DNA from 4 places in the Ruminococcus sp. AM26-12LB genome. Region 2 is predicted to be linked to each of the others. Evidence: riboswitches for the same ligand, from Rfam matches in the RefSeq annotation. Region 2 holds a riboswitch; each other region holds the start of a gene.
The links. A riboswitch is a leader RNA that binds a small molecule or an ion and turns the genes downstream of it on or off. The one in region 2 is predicted to bind cobalamin.

Region 1 (5,138 bases), on a different contig from region 2:
TTGCAGAGGAGCTGTACCAGTTCTCTCTTAAGTAGTTCTCAGGGTCTCCAGTGTTTGCTACCAGCACGTTCCAGATCAGAAGGTCATACTGACCGGAATCTCTCATGTCAAGAAGTGTCTCATAACTTACTGTGTTCAGGTTTACGTTGATACCGATCTCCTTCAGACTGGCCTGTGCTGCCTGTGCGTATACACCAAGCTCGGCACGGCTTGTGTAGATAACAAAATCAAGAACAAGAGGATCTCCGTCAGGAGTTTCTACAAATCCGTCACCGTCAACATCTTTGTATCCGGCCTCATCAAGGATCTTCTTTGCGCTGTCCGGATCATAGGAATTCTCATCCTTCAGATCATCGAATCCAAAGTCAAGTGTTGGAGGAACCGGTGCTTTACCAGCTGTTGCACCACCCTCGAGAAGAGTGTTGCAGTATGTTTCCTTGTCAAGACCACGAAGAAGTGCCTGGCGAAGAGCCTTATCGCTGAGTGCATGATCCTCGTTCTGGTTCATGAATGCATAGGTGGAACGAAGAGACTGAAGCTCCTGGATGTCGTAATTGTCATTTCCCTCAAACTCAACCAGGTTCTCTGTTTTCAGGTTGTAAGCGATATCGATCTCACCTGTCTGAAGAGCCATGGAACGTGTTGTCTGGTCATCCACACATTTCAGTGTAACTTTATCAAGGGGAACTTCTCCATCCCAGTAGTTCTCATTTTTTACTACGATACAGGAATCCGTCGGGCTGAAAGATTCTACTGCGTAAGGTCCTGTACAGATCGGTCCTTCCATGGCAAATGTAGAATCATCTACATTTGTATCTACGATCAGAAACAGCGGGTCTGCAAGGCATCCGGCCATGTTTGCATTTGCTCTGTTCAGATGGAAGATCAGGTTCTGTCCGTCAACTTCGAGGCTGTCGAGATCAAAGAATTCCGGAACACGGTCACTCTTTTCAGCGGTACGTTCGATGGAGGCTTTTACCATCTCCGGTGTCATATCGTCACCGTTGGAGAATTTTACGCCCTCACGGATCTTGAAGGTCCATGTTTTTCCATCGTCACTGTTTTCCCACTCTTCCGCAAGACATGGAACGATCTCACCGTTCTCATCGAATTTTGTAAGACACTCGCCGATCGCATAACGGGATACAACCCAGCTGAAATACTGCTCTGTCGGCTCCAGTGTATCTGCAAAGCTTGTTACTCCGATGGTGATTTCCTTATCACTTTTTTTGTCACCCTTTGCCTGAGCCACTGTTGTCATGGAAAAAGTCATCATACATGCAAGTGTAGCAGCCAGCACTTTTTTAACTACATTATTTCTCATTTCATCCTCCTAAAGATAATATACTGATCATATGGTGTTGGTTTGTTACAGAGTTGTTTTATTGATCCTGGCGCGGATCCAGTACATCACGGATGCTGTCTCCAAGCATGTTGAAAACAACAACACAGATCACGATAGCGATACCAGGGTAGATCATAAGCCATGGCGCCTTTGCCATGTAGGTTCTTCCTTCATTCAGCATCAGTCCCCACTCCGGTGTCGGCGCAGTTGCACCAAATCCCAGGAATGAAAGGGAAGCCAGCTCCAGCATCATAGTTCCGATATCTGCTGCCGCAGTTACCACCATCTGGGTTACCATGTTGGGAAGAATGTGTACAAGAAGAATTTTCCAGGTCTTTGTTCCGTTTACTATAGCTGCCTCTATGTAAAGACTCTTCTTGACTTTCAAGACCATACTTCGTGCAAGACGGGCATATTTTGTCCAGCTTACAGCCGCAATGGAAATAACGGCATTGACCAGGTTTGGTCCAAGCATACCGGCAATGGCAATGGCCAGTACAAGCCCAGGGAAGGAGATCATCATATCTGCGATACGCATGATCACTGCATCCACAACGCCGCCGAAATATCCGGCAATAACTCCTAAAAATGTACCGATGACAAAGATCACTGCAACCAGACATAAGGTCATGATCAGAGAGGTTCTTGTTCCGAAGATAACACGGGAAAGAAGATCTCGTCCAAGCTTATCCGTTCCGAACGGATGAGCGGAGCTTGGCTCCTGCAGTGATTCGGTCATAACTGCATTCAGTGGATCATATGGTGAGAGCTGCGGCGCAAAGATCGCAATTCCGATCACCACGAGACCCAGAATGAAGAAAAGAGTGAACTGTTTATTTTCTTTGAATGTTCGTAATACCTTTTTCAATTATCTATCCTCCTTAAGTCTTGGATCGAGATAAGTATAGGACAGATCCACAAGCAGGTTGATGCACATGTACAGGATCGCGATCCAAAGTACATAGCCCTGTACAAGAGGATAGTCACGACAGGAAATCGCCTTTACTGCCATATTTCCCATTCCAGGCCAGTTGTAAATGATCTCTACAACTGCAGTACCTCCCAGAAGACTTCCAAGGGAAAGTCCCAACAGCGTTACCAGCGGAAGCATAACATTAGGAAGGACGTGTTTCCAGAGAATGACGCTTTCCTTGATTCCACGCATTCTTGCACCTGTGACATAATCCTGATGAAGTTCCTCCAGCACTGCACTTCTTACCTGTCTGGTATATTTTGCAGACATGGCAAGTGCAAGAGTCAGCGCCGGGAGGATCATGGATTTAAAATCCGTACTGCCTCCTGCAACATTGATCCAGCGAAGCTGAACACCAAAGATGCTGAGAAGGATCAGGCCCAGCCAGAAGCTTGGAACAGATACTCCCACAAAGGTAATTCCTCTCACAAAATAATCCGGGAATTTGTTCTGATATACAGCGGCCAGGATTCCAAGCGGTATGGAAATAATGACCATCATCAGAAGTGCCAGCAACGACATCCTCAGCGTCGGCCAGAAACAGGATACCAGTTTATCTGTTACCGGCATTTTGAAAGAATAGGACTGTCCCATATCTCCTGTAACAACACCCTTCAGCCAGGAACCATACTGCACGAGAAAGGGCTGATCAAGGCCAAGCTCATGTCTTGTCTGTTCCAGAAGCTCTGGTGTAGGAAGATTACCACACTCTGTCAGCATGATCTCCGCAGGATCACCAGGTGACAGGTAGGTCAGTCCAAATGTGAAAAAGCTGATTCCAAATAATACAATGATGATCTGGAGAAATCTTTTTCCTACTTGTTTCTTTGTCACGTTTTACTCCTTTCCTCATTTGATGCGATTTTAACATTGCCGTTTTAATTTAGTTAGATAAAAGAAACTATTGGATTCTTAATATGCAGAATATGCATGGAATTTTAGAAAATTTGCACGAAAAAAGCCCGTGACGAAATACGGGCACACAAAATAAATATGCTTCCTATCTTCCGTAAGAATCATTTTAAAACAATTGCAAGCAGGTCTCCTGACTTAGGATCCTTACCCTCAGACACCTTCCCGGTCTATTTCTCACGCACTCGACCAGTGGTACTTTGTCTGAGGATTTCCCCTTACAGTGACGGGATCGTACCGGATTTACACCGGTTTCCCTATTAATCCTCTCAGAACTTACAACGGCTGATGTGAAAATCAGCAAATGCTGTCAAATTACTGAAACATTATATGATAAAACTATAGTTTATGTCTATGGAAAAATGTTATATTTTTAGAAAACTCATAAATTTTGTTAAAGATGCTTGAATTGTATATATCCCCCATGGGGGATTTGACAATTGGATTTATCTGATCTGCTAAAAAAACACGGATTTTACCTCGCTATTTTTACAAATAGAATAGCAAATGGTAAAACCCGGTTTTCTTACTGTTTCAATATGATTTCAGACAGAAGCGTTCTGAAAAGGTTGTTTACTATCAGGTCAGAGTCTCCGTGATCGCTGCATATGCGATCATTGGTCCGTCTTCAATAATGTTCAGACTGGCTGTCTGATAAAGTACGACTCCGTTTTCAGTTGCAATAGATGTGTAAAGTAAATTTCCATAGTAATCTCTCAGTTCACCCAATTCTTCTCCCTTAAAGAAGTACTCTCCAGGCTTCTTGGATGGATACCAGCATCCGGTATACGGCGCATATTCATAGACTACATTTTCAAGAAGCATCTGACGGTAATGCTTCAGACCATGACATTTCTTTCCCTGGAGATGAAAAACAAGGTGACGGACGTCTCTTTTATCCTGTTCTACTTCCTCCCAGGTCCAGTAGCTGTGTCCGCCTCTTTCGATGAGAATACTTGGAATTCCAAGAGAAGAAGCATAATTGTAGGCGCCACCTGTGGCGGTTGTGGAACGGACCACATATTTTACGCCGATATGCCGTGCCATATGTAATGATTTCTCTGCTGTCTTTTCATCTACAACCCCTACATAATAAACATAGGGATGAAGCTGTTCGAACCCATCTCCGCTATGCAGGTCGATATAATAATCTGCTATGGAAAAAAGCTTTGTCACTATAGCATAGGCAATACGATCTGCAGCTGTTCCCTCAGGATCTCCGGGGAAAACGCGGTTCAGGTTCTTGCCATCCTCATAGACCAGACTCATGGTGCGATGCTCAAAGCCACTGACATTGACCAGTGGAACGATGATCACATTTCCCTTCAGTTCTTCCGGTTGAAATTCTTTTGCAAGTTCCATTGCCGCCTGGATTCCTACATACTCCGCACTGTGTATTCCCGCTGTGATCAGTATCGTCGGTCCGTCTTTCACTCCGCATATCACAGTTGCCGGCATTGCTATGCCGTATCCTGTGATCTTAATTTTCCCCTGTGCCTTCTCTCCTTTTTCAATCACCCAGTCATCAATTTTGATCATTGGTTGTTTCCCTTTTCCTTTTTTATATTTCCGCACTTTTGACGATAAGTATATCATGCCTAACCGAAATTGTACATATTCTTTTAAGATTCCGGGAAAACAGAAAAAAGCTTTCGTAACCGTTCATTCTGATCCGACGTACAAAAGCTTTTTTCCTGAATGATATATAATTTATCTTTTTACCAATTCTTTGGTGATTTCTTCCCAGCTGACTCCTTTTTCCACCATAAGTACCATCATATGATAAAGAAAATCTGAAATTTCGTATTTAATCTCTTCTTTATCTGGATTTTTGGCTGCAATGACGATCTCTGTGCATTCTTCACCGACTTTTTTCAAAATCTTGTCAATTCCCTTATCAAAAAGATA
Region 2 (5,138 bases):
ATGCAGCGTCATGCCAGCCCTCTGTCTTACCTGCCTTCTGCGGTTCTACACAGCCGATGATGTTATATTCTCTGGCATCTGCAAGAGAAAGGCCGCGGTTCTGCAGTGCAGGAATGATAACCTCATCATTGTAATAAGCCGGAAGTCCGATTCCTGTTCTTGTAAGCTCTGCAGCCTTGATCAGGAATTCATGTGGTGATCCGTTCCATACTCTTACAGAAAGAGACGGTGCCGGAAGGTGCACATGCATAGACGCCTGGATGCACATAAAGGAGAGATCATTGGTCACATCCTCGCCATCCTTGTTCTGACCACCTGCGATCAGGTTCTGGAAAAGGCTGTAGCCTGCAAAGCCTTCTGCAGATGCAGCATCACGGCATTTATTCAGGTCGTTTAATTTTACCCATATGCAGTCCATCAGTTCCTGGGCAAATTCTCTGGTAAGATTGCCTGCTTCCATATCACTCTTGTAATACGGATACATATACTGGTCAAAACGTCCCGGAGAAATAGAATGTCCGCTGCTTTCCATCTGGATCAGCTGCTGTACAAACCAGAAGGACTGGCACGCCTCATAGAAGTTACGGGCGCCCTTCGCCGGTACGCGTGTACAATTGGATGCGATCTGAAGGAGTTCCTGTTTTCTGGTCGGATCCTGACACTGATATGCCATCTGCTCTGCGAGCTCGGCATAGCGATGTGCATAGTCGATAACTGCCTGACAGCTCATGATAACTGCTTCCAGGAAACGGGATTTCTTTGCGTAATCACCATCTCCTACATTACACTCATCCAGTTCCTTCTGAGCTTTGGCAATGATCCCTTCATAGCCGATCGCCAGAACTTCTTCATATTTAACGGTTACGTGTCCTACACCATTGTAGAAATAGTTTCCGGGTGTAAAAATATTGTGGTCAATGGCAAGAATCGCTTCCGGTGCCATATAGGAGGTTGCAAGCTCACTGGTAGTCTTGCCTTTCCAGTATTTATGTACCTCACGGAGCTCCGCCTTGGTTTCCTCCGCAATATAAAATGGATCGGCTGTTCTGGTAGCCACTGTATCCAGCTCATCTTCCAGCCACTGGAAAGAATACTCCGGAAACGTCTGACATCCTCTCGGCGCCAAAGTGCTGCTTCCGACGATCAGCTCCTCATCACGGATGATGATCGGAATGTTGTGCAGGATGTGGGCAAATGCCTTGGCTCTGCGGGTGATGATCGGCTCGTCTTCTGTTGCTTTGTAAGACTCTGTGATCAGTTTTGCTCTGGCAGATTCGATCACCGGCATCTTTGCATAAAGATTATCTACAAGATGTGTGATCCTGTCTGTTTTCGGAACATCTGCTATATGAAATTTCTCCATGATTCTCCTTTCTCATAACCGGTTGTTTCTGGTGATCTGTCTGCCTCTACGCTTCCAGAACCGCTCCTGTCCGGCTATGTGCTCATGTAGTTTTATTATACCTTACCCCTACTGCGATGTCAACGAAATCCAACATGTGTTTCTAGCTGTTTTTGTGGGTTTTATCGGTTGTGCCCTGTTGATTTTATTTGTTTTTTGTATTTTTATGTTTTTCTCTATTGACTTTGTTTTTCTGCTCTGCCATACTTGAATTTATATAGGAATTCCTTTGTTTTTCAGAAAAATTTATGCAAAGCGGACATTCGTATTCCGCTCTGTCACATGTTCTCAAACAGTAAAAGAGGTGTATTTTTATGTATCTTTCTGATATGCATACCCACTCCATCGCCAGTGGTCACGGCACGGAATGTACCATCACAAACATGGCACGCGCAGCTGCCGAGAAAGGTCTCCGGCTTCTCGGGATCACTGATCACGGTCCCGGCACTCTGGCAGCCGGAACTTCCTCCTATTTCCGCAGCCTTACCTATTCTCCCAAAAAACATTTCGGTGTAGAATTACTCTACGGAATTGAACTGAATATCCTTGACCGCAACGGAACGGTAGATTTAGATCAGGAATTATTATGTAAACTTGATTACGCCATTGCCAGCATGCATGCCTGGAATTACCGCTGCGGTACCAGAGCCGAAAACACAGAAGCTTTTATCAATGTAATGAAAAACCCCTGTGTAAAGATCCTCGGACATAGTGATAACACTCATTACCCGGTTAATTATGATGCGCTTGCAAGGGCTGCCAGAGAAACCGGCACGATCTTTGAGATCAACGAAGCTTCTCTTGCACCTTATGGCTATCGTGGCGACACAAGAGAAAACTGTTTCGAGATCCTTCGATGCTGCCGCAAATATGATCTGCCGCTGCTTCTTTCCAGTGACAGCCATGGCCCGGAGCATATCGGAGATTTTACCTGTGCTGCTGAGTTTGTTCATCAGGCCATGTTTCCGGAACAGCTGATCCTCAACAACCAGATTCCCAGACTCAGGGTTTTTCTCCAAACCAGAGAATGATCTTCTGTATCTTTTCCGACAGATAACAGATATTGTCCACTCCAAACAAAACAGGCCAGTTCAAACACAGGAATATACATTTTCCTGTATCTGAACTGGCCTGTTTTTTATTTTTCCCGCTGCTTCCGTACAATTTCCGCAAGCTCGCTATATTTACCTGTAACATATCCAAAATTTTCTCTTCTGTGAGGAAGCTTGCACTCGGTGCAGTCTTTAATCCCGCTTTCCGTAAAGCGGAAATTACCACCACATTTATCTCCCAGTGCATATAAAGGACAATAGCAGAACAGACAATTGAAGTTCTCCGGATCTGCTCCTTTATGGCACGGAAAATACTCACAATTTTTGTGGCTGAAGTAAGAGTATTCTTTGCCTTCCCAGTATGGTTTCTCCATGGCTCTTTTCTCCTCTCCTGACATAACCACACATAACTTTTTCCTATAAAAAAGAGGTAGCGATGCCACCCCGGGGTAGAAATATAATCCGTTCATGAGTGCGCGGAGGGAACGAATGTATCCGGAGTAGTATCGCCTGCCATTTAATCATGTATAATTCATATGAACAGGCGCATTCCATAAAAAAATGCCTACTCTCGTAAAAAAGTAGACAACGTCCCAGGGGTGCGGAGTCCCTGAAATGGTTGTTACACTTTACACGGAAGTTTAACCTCGCCATAACAAGCAGGTTTCCTGGCTCCGGGATCATGGCTCCTCTCTCCTTCTCATACATACGTACAATGGACTATGAGATTCGCTCCTCCGTTACAGTGACCGGATCGCTCAGGTTTCACACCTGATTCCCTTTTCTGTGGACTTCTGATAATCAATATATAACTGTCAGCTATCCTCAGCACTTGCTATGTTCAATATGGAATTATACTGACATTATAATAACATCCTGTTAATTATATGTCAATACTGTTTTCAATATTTATACATTTTTGAGCATATTTTATTGCTGTTCACTCCGTTCCATGGGTTTTCAATATTTTTTCCGACGTCAAAAACAGCCCGACAAACTGCTGTCGGGCTGCTGTATTTTTATTTTCTATTGTACGTTCTTATTATACAAGACGTCTTACAGATACAATTGTTCTGTATGTAGCATCATTGCTGATCTTGATCCCATCCTGAGAGTTCGATGCATGAACGATCTGGCCATTACCCATGTAAATAGCCACGTGTCCGCCATAGCAGATCAGATCTCCCGGCTGTGCATCTGCGTAGGATACTTCTGTACCTGCATTCTGCTGCTCATAGGAGGTTCTCGGAAGGCTGACTCCGAAGTTCGCATAGACACTCTGTACAAATCCGGAGCAGTCTGCACCATTGGTAAGGCTTGTTCCGCCCCATACGTAAGGATTTCCCACAAACTGTGTAGCATAATTCACAACAGAAGATCCGGAACCACTGCTGTAAGAAGAACTGTCACTGTCTGAAGATGTATCCTCTGCATTAGATGTGTCCTCTGCACTTTCTTCAGATGCGTCTGTGCTGTTATCGTAATCTGCGTCTGCATTATCCTCTGTATTCTCAGTATCCTCGGACGCATCATCATTCTCACCATTGTCTGCATCTTCATCCACATCCTCGGTGTCATCTTCTGCAGTATCCTCATCTGCATTCTCGATCACGTCGCCGTCCTCATCGTACTGTCCGTCTTCGCTCTCGTCCGCCTCATCCTGCTGTGCTTCCTGCTCTGCCTGGCGTCTTGCTTCCTCTTCTGCCTCAGCCTGTGCTCTCGCTGCTGCTTCAGCCTCGGCCTGACGTCTTGCCTCTTCCTCTGCTGCAATACGCTCAGCCTCTAATCTCTGAAGCTCTGCAGTCTGCTCTGCAAGAAGGTTGGCATAATCTGTAGCCTGCTGCTGTGCGTAGGCGATCTCATTATCATAATCTGCGGATGTGGCACGCTTCTCATCCAGCTGTGCCTGCAGGTTCTGGGACTCTGCCTCATATTCCTGCTTCATTCCCTCCAGCTCTGCCTTCTCCTGTGTGTACTGTGCCTCCAGGTTTGCCACCTGCTGGATCGTATTGGAATATTTTTCAAGACTCTTACGGTCCTGCTCATAAGTCTTCTGTGTGTACTCTGCTCTTGTAAGAAGGTCAGACAGGTTCTCTGCATTCAGCATCATCTGGAACCATGCATCGTCTCCACCCTTCTCATAGAGATACTGGATACGTTTCTTCATTGCCTCATACTGTTTCTGCTTGGCATTTTTGGCCTTCTCAAGGTTGGTCTGTGTAGATGCAATGTCGGCTTCCTTATTGGAGATATCTCCCTCCAGTGTCTGGATCGAAACCATCACGTTTACAAGATTGGCATCAAGAGTTGAAATCTCGCCTTCAATCTGTGACTTCTGTGAGGAAAGCTCATCCAATCTGGAATAAGTCGCATTCAGCTGTTCGTTGGTCGCATCCATCTCCTGCTGAAGTGCTGCCTCATCTTCTCTTGTTGCGCTTACGCTGACTACCTGTGCTCCGCTGATGATGAGCGCCAGTGTCAGACATAATATCCTTTTCTTCATGACTGTTCACCCTCGCAATCTGATTCTAATTTAATACAGCGGATCTGACCATCCGCTTCGTTGGTTTTCTTTGTAATACTTTTGCAATATCTTGTTTCAATCTTTTTATATATTAACACAGTGTTATTTGGATTGCAAGGATTTTCTATTAATTAGTTTAAAACTTTGTAACATTTATTAA
Region 3 (5,138 bases), on a different contig from region 2:
CAGGCAATTGCGGGAATTATGATCGCGATCAGGATAAGGTTCGAAGGAGAGAAAGGGCGAATTGTGCTGCCAATCGCAATTTTAATTATTTTTGCGATTTGTTATACAATTAGATCTTTTGTGAAGACTAACTTGGGATTAAAAGAAAGTATTCTGCATATGATAGGGGGAATAGGGGATCTTGAAATCGGGATTGCCCTCATTGTGCTAAGTCTGCTTATATGGTTTGCTTCGTATAAGTATAGTATGAGCGCCATGAAGAAGAAAGAGTTTTAAGATAGGCGTGGCAAAGATGATCCATTAAAAATAATGATTATAAAGATGTAATAGCTACCAAAAATATGAGAAAAACTTTGTGAAAAAATAGGCTTGTGTTTCGTAAGAGTCCCTTGTAAAATAGCGGTCAAGGATGAAAAGAAAAGGAGATTCTTATGGGAACTAATGAAAAAGATATGACTGCCGGATCTCCCGGAAAACTGATCATAACTTTTGCCATACCAATGATGCTTGGAAATATTTTTCAGCAGTTTTATACAATGGCAGACACCATGATCGTCGGACAAGTGGTAGGAGTTAAAGCACTGGCGGCAGTAGGTGCCGGAGATTGGCTGGTATGGCTGGTGTTGGGGATTATGACAGGTATCACACAGGGTTTTTCTATTCTTGTATCTCAGTATTATGGAGCAAGGGAAAAGGAAAATCTGAAATGTGCAGTAGCGAAAAGCTATATCATGACAGCATTACTGTCTGTGGTCGTACTCGCAGTAAGTGAAGGTACAGTTTATCATGTTCTTTTATTTTTACAGACACCGGATAATGTCATTGATCTGACAATGCTATATTTGCGGCTGATCTTTGCAGGAATCCCGATCATAGCTGCTTATAATATATTTGCAGCGATCCTTCGGGCACTTGGAAACAGCAGATCTCCGTTGATCGCAATGACAGTGGCAGCAGTGATCAATGTGGGACTGGATTTGTTATTTGTGGCGGTTTTTGGCTGGGGTATAGCCGGAGCAGCAGTGGCGACCGTTATCGCGCAGGGATTTTCTGCCTTGTACTGTTTGATCGTATTACGTAAAATCCCGGATATCCGCCTGGAAAAGAAGGACTTTTACAGGCAGCCCTCTATGAGCCTGCGGCTTTTGGAACTGGCGGTTCCTCTTGCGATACAGAATGTGATCATCTCCGTGGGAGGACTTGTGGTACAGTATGTGATCAATGGATTTGGTTTTCTGTTTGTGGCGGGATTTACGGCATCGAACAAGCTGTATGGGGTTTTGGAGATGGCTGCCGTTTCATATGGATATGCTATTACAACCTATGTGGGCCAGAATCTTGGTGCAAAGAAATATCAGAGGATTCGAAAAGGCGTGCGCAGCGGCACTTATATGGCAGTGCTCACTTCGGCTTTCATTTCCGGCATGATGGTACTGTTTGGACGTAATGTACTGTCCCTGTTTGTATCCGGTGAACCGGATCAGACCCGACAGGTATTGGATATAGCATATAAGTATTTGTTTATCATGGCTGTCTTTTTGTGGGTGCTGTATCTGCTGTATGTGTATCGTTCCGCTATCCAGGGCCTGGGTAATACTTTGATTCCGCTTGCCAGCGGCATTGCAGAATTTATAATGCGTGTCAGTGTTGCGCTGCTGCTGCCAAAACTGATCGGTGAAGATGGAATATACTATGCAGAGATCTGTGCATGGAGCAGTGCAGCTGTTTTATTATTCGTAAGTTATATGATCATTATACGGAAATATAAAGAAGTCACCGTTCATACATAATGTTATTTACTTAAGGGATCTATAATAATACAGGCAGAAAATATCCGGGTTTCACTATGAAATGTTCAGATATTTTATATTTGACAAAAAAACTATTTATATAAAAAGAAAAGTATGATATTATGATACTTACAACTATGAAAATTGAATAGTCAGAAGGGTGTACAAAGTACTTAATAAGGAATCTGGTGAAATGCCAGAACAGCCACCGCTACTGTGACAGGGACGAAAACCAAAATATCACTGGAGAGATCCGGGAAGATGGTAAGTAGGAAGAACTGGAGTCAGGAGACTTGCCTTTTTGACAGAAGAATTCTGATTCGGATGGGATACAGAAGGAATAAGCTCTGCCTGAGGTAGAGGTTTGTTTTTTGTGCTGATATGATGCTGGATCATATCAGCTTTTTTTATTTTAACCGAATAAACAGATGAAAAATGAGGAGAAATGAAAATGGGAAAAGTAATTGCAAAGCGTTTTATATTTATGATTCCGGTAGTGCTGGCGGTTACATTTATTATTTTTATGTTGAGTTTTATATCGGCAGGTGATGCTGCCAGAGTGCTGGCGGAGAAAAAATATGAGCATCCGTCACCGGAGCAGGTAGAAGAAGTACGGCATGAGGAAGGACTGGATCAGCCGGTGCTGGTACAATACGGGAAATGGCTGGATCAGGCACTTCATGGCGATTTTGGGAAATCATATTCTACCAGAAAACCGGCTTTTGAGGAATTAAAAAGATATTTTCCACAGACATTTAAACTGGCAGTTACTTCGTTTTTATTGTTGATGATCGTGTCAGTCCCTCTTGGAATTTTGTCGGCAATTTATGAAAACAGAGTTCTGGATAAAGTCATTCGCATTTTGTCGTCCCTCAGTGTATCTATGCCGTCTTTCTGGATCGGTCTGATGCTGCTCTATATATTTGGAGTAAAGCTAAAAGTGATTTCCGTGATCGGAGGAGATGCCGGAGGCATCCCGATTCTTGCGGCATTTGCCATGGATATCAGTTTCTTTGGAATTATGACGAGATTGATCCGTACCAATATGATACAGGTGCTGAAGCAGGATTACATACGTGCCAGCAGAGCTAAGGGATTGTCATCTGTAAATGTAATTTTGCGTCATGGTCTGAAAAATATCCTGATTCCTGTGCTGACACGTCTGGTATCAATTGTGATCGGTTTTTTCTGTGGCTCAGCTGTGATAGAAAGTATTTTTTCAATTCAGGGAATCGGAAATCTGGCATTGAAATCCGTGATCTCAAAAGACACTCCGGTGCTGCAATGTTTTATCTTTATTCTGGCTGTTGGCATTGTAGTATTAAATTTTCTTGTGGATATCGCCTATTCTGCGATTGACCGGCGAATCCAGTTAAAGTAAAGGAGAGATCATAGAATGGAAAGCAGAAGAAAGCAGAAAACAGAAAAAAGCATGATCCAGAATCTGTACTGGAAACAGGTATTCCGGTCACCGAAAACAAAAATAGGATTGATGGTGGTCATAATTTTTGCATTGGCAGCTATTTTTGCACCTGTACTGGCGCCGCATGATCCACTGCTTGTGGATGTTTCGATAAAATTAAAGAATCCGTCGGCGGCATATCCTTTAGGTACTGATCAGCTGGGACGATGTATTTTATCAAGACTTCTCTGGGGCAGCCGGTATTCACTGAGCTATAGCTTTACGGTGCTTCTGATTACTGTATGTGTCGGGGTGCCTATCGGACTGTTTGCCGGATATGTAGGTGGAAAAATCGATTCCATAATTATGAGGATCATTGATGTATTTATGGCTATGCCGGTCTTTATTGTGGCACTTGCCATTGCAGGAACCGTAGGAGCCAGCGGCGCTCATCTGATTCTGTCCTTATCGGTCGTATCCTGGGCAGAATATGCAAGGCTTGCCCGAGCATTGACACTTCAGGAAAAAAATAAAAATTATATGACCGCACTAAAAGCCGGCGGCTGCGGCCACGCAAGGATCATATTTAGGCATGTATTGAGAAATATCCTGCCATCTGTGATCGCACTGGCAACAATGGAAATCGGTTCGATCATTCTGTCAATTGCCGGTTTTTCCTTTATCGGCCTTGGTGTGCAGGCACCGACACCGGAATGGGGGATCATGCTCAGTGACAGTAGAAGTTATATCCAGACTTATCCAAGACTGATGTTTTATCCGGGCATACTGATCATGATCATTGTTCTGGCATTTAATTATCTGGGGGAGGGAATACAGAATGGAACAGCCCAAAAATGATGTCCTAAGGGTAAAAAGACTACATGTGGAGTTTCAGACATCTCACGGAATGGTTCATGCAGTAAAAGATGTCAGCCTGGAAGTAAAACGCGGAAGGATCCATGCTCTGGTGGGAGAAAGTGGAAGCGGCAAGTCAGTTACCTCTCTGACGATCATGAATCTGCTTGCAGGAAATGGAAAGGTGATATCCGGAGATGTGACACTGAACGAAAAGAGTCTTCTGAAGTTATCAGGAAAAGAAAAACGACAGTTATACGGAGACAGGATCGGAATGATCTTTCAGGATCCGACTGCTGCTCTTGATCCGCTTTTTACAGTTGAACAACTGCTTCTGGAAGGACTGAGAAAACATCGCAGAATGAGCAAAAAACAGGCAAGGGAAGCAGCGTTGGAAAGTCTGCGGATGATGAATCTGCGTGATCCGGAAGAACTGATGAAGAAAAAACCTTACGAATTGTCTGGTGGTATGTGCCAACGTGTTATGATCGCCATTGCCATGTCCATGAAACCGGATTATCTGATCGCAGATGAGCCGACGACAGCCTTGGATGTAACCGTACAGAAGCAGATCCTGGAAGAAATCTATCAGCTATCCAGGAAAGAAAATCTGGGCGTGTTATTTATTACGCATGATCTGGGTGTGGTGGCAGAGATCGCGGATGATGTTTCGATCATGAAAGACGGCGAAATAGTGGAAAACGGAACGGTTGAAGAGATCTTTTATCATCCGCAGCATTCATATACAAAAAAACTGTTGGATGCAGTTTTATAGGGGAAAAGTATGAGTACGTTACTAAAGACAGAACATTTAAAAAAATATTATGGCAAGAAAAAAATTGTGAAGGCAGTGGATGATGTAAGTCTGGAAATCCATGCAGGATCATCCATGGCCCTGATCGGTGAAAGTGGAAGTGGTAAAACTACATTCGGAAAGCTGATCGCCGGCCTGGAGAAACCTACAGATGGAAAATTCTGGTTTCAGGGACAGGAAATGCAGGATTTGTCTGAAAAGCAGTTTCGTCCATATCGCAAGAACCTTCAGATGGTCTTTCAAAGCAGCAGTGGGGTATTTGATCCCGGTTATACCA
Region 4 (5,138 bases), on a different contig from region 2:
GAATACGGTAAATGCATTTCAGCAAAGTGGATTTTCCGCTTCCGTTTGGTCCGATGATTCCTACCAGTTCCTTATCCTTGGATTCCATGGAGATTCCCTTCAGGATCTGTCTGGCGTGAAAACCAACCTGAATATTTTCTGTGGTGATCTTCATTACCGGGCACCTCCGAATCCATAGGATTTCCGCACAAGCAGATAAATAAAGCAGGGAGCACCGATAATGGATACCAGCACACCGATGGGCATCTCGGAATTTTTAAGGATCACACGACATGCCACATCGCACCAGATCAGAAACGATGCACCAAGAAGCGCACTTAAGGGGAGCAGTTTTCTGTGATCTGTTCCAAAAAGGATCCGGACCACATGAGGGATCACCAGTCCCACAAATCCGATCACACCGGCACAGTACACGGCAAATCCGATCATAACAGAAGCAACGATCAGATAAAAAGTCCGCAGTCTGTGCAGATCTGTTCCAAGGGTAATGGATACGTCATCTCCCAGAAGCATCAGATTCAGGTTCCGGTACTGCGTCCAGAAAACAGCCACGCACACCAGCGTGACCGGAAACATTACACCCACTCTGGTCCAGCTTGCTCCGGCAAGACTTCCCATGCTCCACTTCATAACTTCTGTTGCCGCATTTTTGTCATTGGTAATATAAATGACAAAATTGGAAAAAGCAGAACAGACTGCGCTGACCGCCATTCCCGCAAGGATCAGTTTTGCGGAAGTTGCCTTTCCACCCATGTTTGCAATGGCGATCACCGCAAAAGAAGTGATCATCGCGCCAATGAAAGCTGTGATTCCCACAGAGTTTCCACCAAGAAAGCTTCCGATTCCAAGCATGATGGCCAGTGTGGCACCCAGAGATGCACCAGATGAGATACCCAGCACATACGGGTCTGCCAGCGGGTTCTGCACGATAGCCTGCATCACCACGCCGCACACGGAAAGAGCCATTCCAACTGCCAGAGCCAGAAGGACTCTAGGCAGCCGGATCAGCCACACAACATCATGAACTGCGCCTTCCGCATAGGCGGACAGACTTTTTATATGAAACAATTTATAAGCGATAACGCTGTATACATCCTTCAGTGACAGATCCGCATTTCCAAAAGTGATGGCTGCAAGTATGGAAAAAATAAGGAATCCTGCAAGTCCGATGAGAACTGCCACATACATGGATGTTCTGAGCACCTTATCTTTTTTTCTCTGTGAAGCTGTTTCTTTCACTGCATTTTCTCCGATCAGTCAAGATTTACGTCCGGATATAATCCCTTTGCAAAAGTTTCGATTCCGTCCTGGGTACGTGTTGCACTTGCATACATCTCACTGAGCATGATCGGGTAAACACGTCCGTTCTTTACTGCGTCAAGGCTCTTCAGGGACTCATCATCCTGGATCACTGCAAGCTGGCTGTTCTTAACAGTTTCCGGATCATCTCCTGCATATGGCATGTAAACCACAAAGATCACGTCAGGGTTGGCTGCGATGATATCCTCTTTTCCAACGGTGGAAGCATCCGGGTTTGCAAGAGTTGCGCCTAACTGTGTTACCATATCTCCGCCAAGGCTCTTTACGCCATAGTTTGTGATGTCATCTCCAAGAGGCTCCAATACCATTACGCTTGGTTTGTCTTTTACATCTGCAGTTGCAGTAAGAGTTTTGTCGATCACTGCTTTTGCATCATCAACGATAGCCTGTGCTTTGTCCTGTACATCGAAGATCTTTCCGATATTTAAGATATCTGTGAATTCATTTTCCAGTGTTCTGTCGCCGTCCGGACGAGTATTGGTGTTGTAGTAGGTGTTGCAGCCTTTGTCGATCCAGTCTGTTACATTTCCCAGATTCTTATCAGAGAAAAGAGAGCTCCAGGATAAGATCATGTCCGGCTCCAGCATTGTTACAGTTTCAAGGGATGGGGTAAATTCGTCAAGATAATTTGTTTTTGAGAATGCTTCTTTGAGATCTTCCGGAACTTCATTATCAAGACCTGCGGTAGCTACCAGGTGGTCTTCCAGACCAAGTGCGAGCATAGTCTCAATGCTTCCCTGATATACAGCAAGGACTTTTTCCGGTGCTTTTTCATAAGTGGTTTCGATTTCGTTTCCATCGTAATCATAGGTTGTGATGGTCAGAGGATATTCTGTCTTGGTTGCCTCTGCGGAAGAATCTTCGGTGTCTGCAGACTCTGTACTGTCTTCTGCTGCCGGCTGGTTGTCTTCCTTGATGGTCTCGGAGTCTGCTCTCTCTGCGGCATAAACAGCCGGAGCTGCTGATACGGTCATTGCCGCTGCCATTACCATTGCCATGATTCTTGTGGATACATACTTGTTTTTCATTTCATTTCCTCTCTTTTCGCCTGTTTTATCTCCTGTTGCCTATGGGTAACCGAAAAGATGGGGCTTCATAAAATCTGCACGGAACACTTTGTACGGAAGCTCCCACTTACATACTGTCAAGCAGGTTTCCTGACTTACAGACTCAGAAAAAACTCCGCAAAATAAAAACTGATACACCATTCATCTTTTAGCCGATCATGAATGATGTATCAGAATTTTCTCCAGAATCTCTCTGACATCGGGATTTCGCCTTCTCACATGAGTTTCTGCAATGGCATGTGAAATCCCTTCTTCTGTATACAGTGGCCGCAACCGCTCAGGCTTTTTACCCGATTCCCTCTCACAGTATCCGGCAGCATATGTGCCGGTGATACTGTTCACTTCACAGCAATTCAATTACGCTGATACTGATTCTAACATACCGGTTTTCCAATTACAACCTTGAGGCCGGATTTTTACAGTTTTTTGCAGAAATAGTCTGCCCGGAGAGATCCCTCTCAGATCTTTTTCAGCTTGGCAAAACCGGCGAACATTTTTTTCACGCCGACTTTGTCAAAGTCTACCGTCACTTCGTAGTCTCTGCCGCCGTCTGCGATATTTTTTACGATACCGACTCCGAATTTCACATGACGGACCGTGTCTCCCTCACCATAGTCCAGGCTGTCCGCCTTCTTCACTGTGAAATCTTTTTTCTGCAGGGTGCTCTTTGCCTGGAAATTCATTTTCATCTGGGCATAGGCGCTTTTCGGAGATACGATATCATCTACTCTGGGCTTTTTCTCCTGAATGGTATGTCCAAGATCTACCAGCTCCCGTGGAACCTCCCTTACAAAACGTGACACACGGTTATACTGAGTCTCCCCACGGATCATCCGCTGTTTTGCACAGGTTAAAGTCAGTTCCTTCATGGCACGGGTGATCCCCACATAACAGAGCCTTCGCTCCTCCTCGATATCCGACGGATCACCGGACCAGATGGAAGCATATCCCGGAAAAACACCGTCCTCCATTCCCACGATAAATACATTGGGGAATTCCAGTCCCTTGGCACTGTGAAGGGTCATCAGCAGCACATAATCCTGATCCGGATCAACAGAATCGATATCTGCCACCAGTGCGATCTCCTCCAGAAATGCAGAAAGTGTTGCCGGCTGTCCGGCCTCCTCCATGGCTTCCTGGAAGGATTCTGTCTTGGAGATCAGCTCATCGATATTTTCGATCCTCGCCTGGGCCTCCTCCGTTTTCTCTGCCTCCAGTTCCTTCACATAACCGGTAAGCTCAATGACCTCTTCCAGGGTTTCACGGACTGTATAGGCCTCTGCCTTACTTTTCAGTCCCTGGATAAAGGATACAAAATCATTGATCTTTCCTGCTGCCCTGCCAATGGACGGTACTTCCTCCACCACGCGTAGCGCATCGTAAAAGCTCAGGTTCATCATATCCGCATAGTCCTGGACACGGCCGATGCTGGTGAGTCCGATCCCTCTTTTTGGCACATTTAAGATCCTGCGCACAGCCAGATCATCACTGGCATTGTCAATGGTCTTCAGATAGCTTAACAGATCCTTGATCTCTTTGCGGGCATAAAAATTCACGCCGCCGACAATCTTATAAGGAACATTTGCCAGGAGAAATTTCTCCTCAAAGAGACGAGACTGGGCATTGGTCCGATAAAGTACTGCACAGTCCTTGTACTGGAACTTCCCGTTGCGGCGCCCCTGGATGATCTCTCCTGCAACATACTCCGCTTCCTCAAATCCGTTGTTGAACTGACGGAAATGTACTTTATCGCCCTCTTCGTTCTCTGTCCAGAGGCGTTTTTCCTTACGCTCTGTGTTATTGACGATCACCTCATTGGCTGCATTGAGGATATTCTGGGTAGAACGGTAATTCTGTTCCAGGCGCACCACCTTAGCCTCAGGAAAAACCTTCTCAAAGCCTAAGATATTCCCGATATTTGCTCCACGAAAACGATAGATGGACTGATCATCATCACCAACCACACAGAGATTCTTGTATTTCTCAGCAAGAAGACTTACAAATTTAAACTGGGCAGTATTAGTATCCTGATACTCATCCACCATAATATATTTGAAACGTTCCTGATAATAGTCCAGGATATCCGGATTATGCTGAAAAAGCTCCACAGTCTTCACGATCAGATCATCAAAATCCAGCGCATTGTTTCCCCGGAGGATAGACTGATATTCCTTATACATACCGGCAATCTTCCGTGCATCCGGATCGCCGCCCGCATTCAGCTCCATCTCTTCCGGTGTGATCAGTTCATCCTTGGCATGGGAAATCTCAGCAAGAACAGCGCGTTCCTTGTAGATCTTGGTATTGATATCAAACTTCCGGAAGATTTCCTTCATGACTGTTTTCTGGTCGTCGGCATCATAAATGGTAAAATTACTGCCAAAGCCCAGCACCTCAATATGTCTGCGCAGGATCCTCACGCAGGCGGAATGGAAGGTGGAGACCCATACGCTCTCCGCACCCATTCCCGCAATTTTATTCACACGTTCCCGCATCTCACTGGCGGCCTTGTTGGTAAAGGTGATCGCCAGGATATTCCATGGGTTTACACCCTTTTCTTCCATTAAATAGGCGATCCTGTGGGTCAGCACTCTTGTTTTTCCGGAACCGGCTCCTGCGAGGATCAGAAGTGGTCCCTCTGTATGTACAGCAGCTTCCCGCTGCATAGGATTCAATGTGTCCAAAGCATCATGTATACTCATTTTGATCTCCATTTCTTTTTCCATATGAACAGTATCTTTATATACTATC

Region 1: linked by a shared signal. The riboswitch ahead of nikB (nickel ABC transporter permease) and the one ahead of DW694_RS07405 (cysteine-rich small domain-containing protein) in region 2 are both predicted to bind cobalamin.
Region 3: linked by a shared signal. The riboswitch ahead of DW694_RS14975 (ABC transporter permease) and the one ahead of DW694_RS07405 (cysteine-rich small domain-containing protein) in region 2 are both predicted to bind cobalamin.
Region 4: linked by a shared signal. The riboswitch ahead of DW694_RS07130 (ABC transporter substrate-binding protein) and the one ahead of DW694_RS07405 (cysteine-rich small domain-containing protein) in region 2 are both predicted to bind cobalamin.

The regions. Positions count from the first base shown of each region.
Region 1 covers NZ_QUJX01000016.1:67,939-73,076, forward strand. The annotation lists gene DW694_RS12865 (ABC transporter substrate-binding protein) at 1-1,324, opposite strand, end outside; gene nikC (nickel transporter permease) at 1,383-2,213, opposite strand; gene nikB (nickel ABC transporter permease) at 2,214-3,152, opposite strand; cobalamin riboswitch at 3,336-3,525, opposite strand; gene DW694_RS12880 (M14 family metallopeptidase) at 3,810-4,769, opposite strand; gene hisIE (bifunctional phosphoribosyl-AMP cyclohydrolase/phosphoribosyl-ATP diphosphatase HisIE) at 4,941-5,138, opposite strand, start outside.
Region 2 covers NZ_QUJX01000008.1:51,022-56,159, forward strand. The annotation lists gene DW694_RS07395 (glycyl radical protein) at 1-1,363, opposite strand, end outside; gene DW694_RS07400 (phosphatase) at 1,717-2,433, shown strand; gene DW694_RS07405 (cysteine-rich small domain-containing protein) at 2,541-2,828, opposite strand; cobalamin riboswitch at 3,095-3,265, opposite strand; gene DW694_RS07410 (C40 family peptidase) at 3,497-4,957, opposite strand.
Region 3 covers NZ_QUJX01000022.1:25,829-30,966, forward strand. The annotation lists gene DW694_RS14965 (ABC-2 transporter permease) at 1-276, shown strand, start outside; gene DW694_RS14970 (MATE family efflux transporter) at 432-1,790, shown strand; cobalamin riboswitch at 1,932-2,106, shown strand; gene DW694_RS14975 (ABC transporter permease) at 2,242-3,171, shown strand; gene nikC (nickel transporter permease) at 3,187-4,050, shown strand; gene DW694_RS14985 (ABC transporter ATP-binding protein) at 4,031-4,822, shown strand; gene DW694_RS14990 (ABC transporter ATP-binding protein) at 4,832-5,138, shown strand, end outside.
Region 4 covers NZ_QUJX01000007.1:165,101-170,238, reverse strand. The annotation lists gene DW694_RS07140 (ABC transporter ATP-binding protein) at 1-154, opposite strand, end outside; gene DW694_RS07135 (iron ABC transporter permease) at 154-1,239, opposite strand; gene DW694_RS07130 (ABC transporter substrate-binding protein) at 1,254-2,348, opposite strand; cobalamin riboswitch at 2,450-2,732, opposite strand; gene pcrA (DNA helicase PcrA) at 2,846-5,089, opposite strand.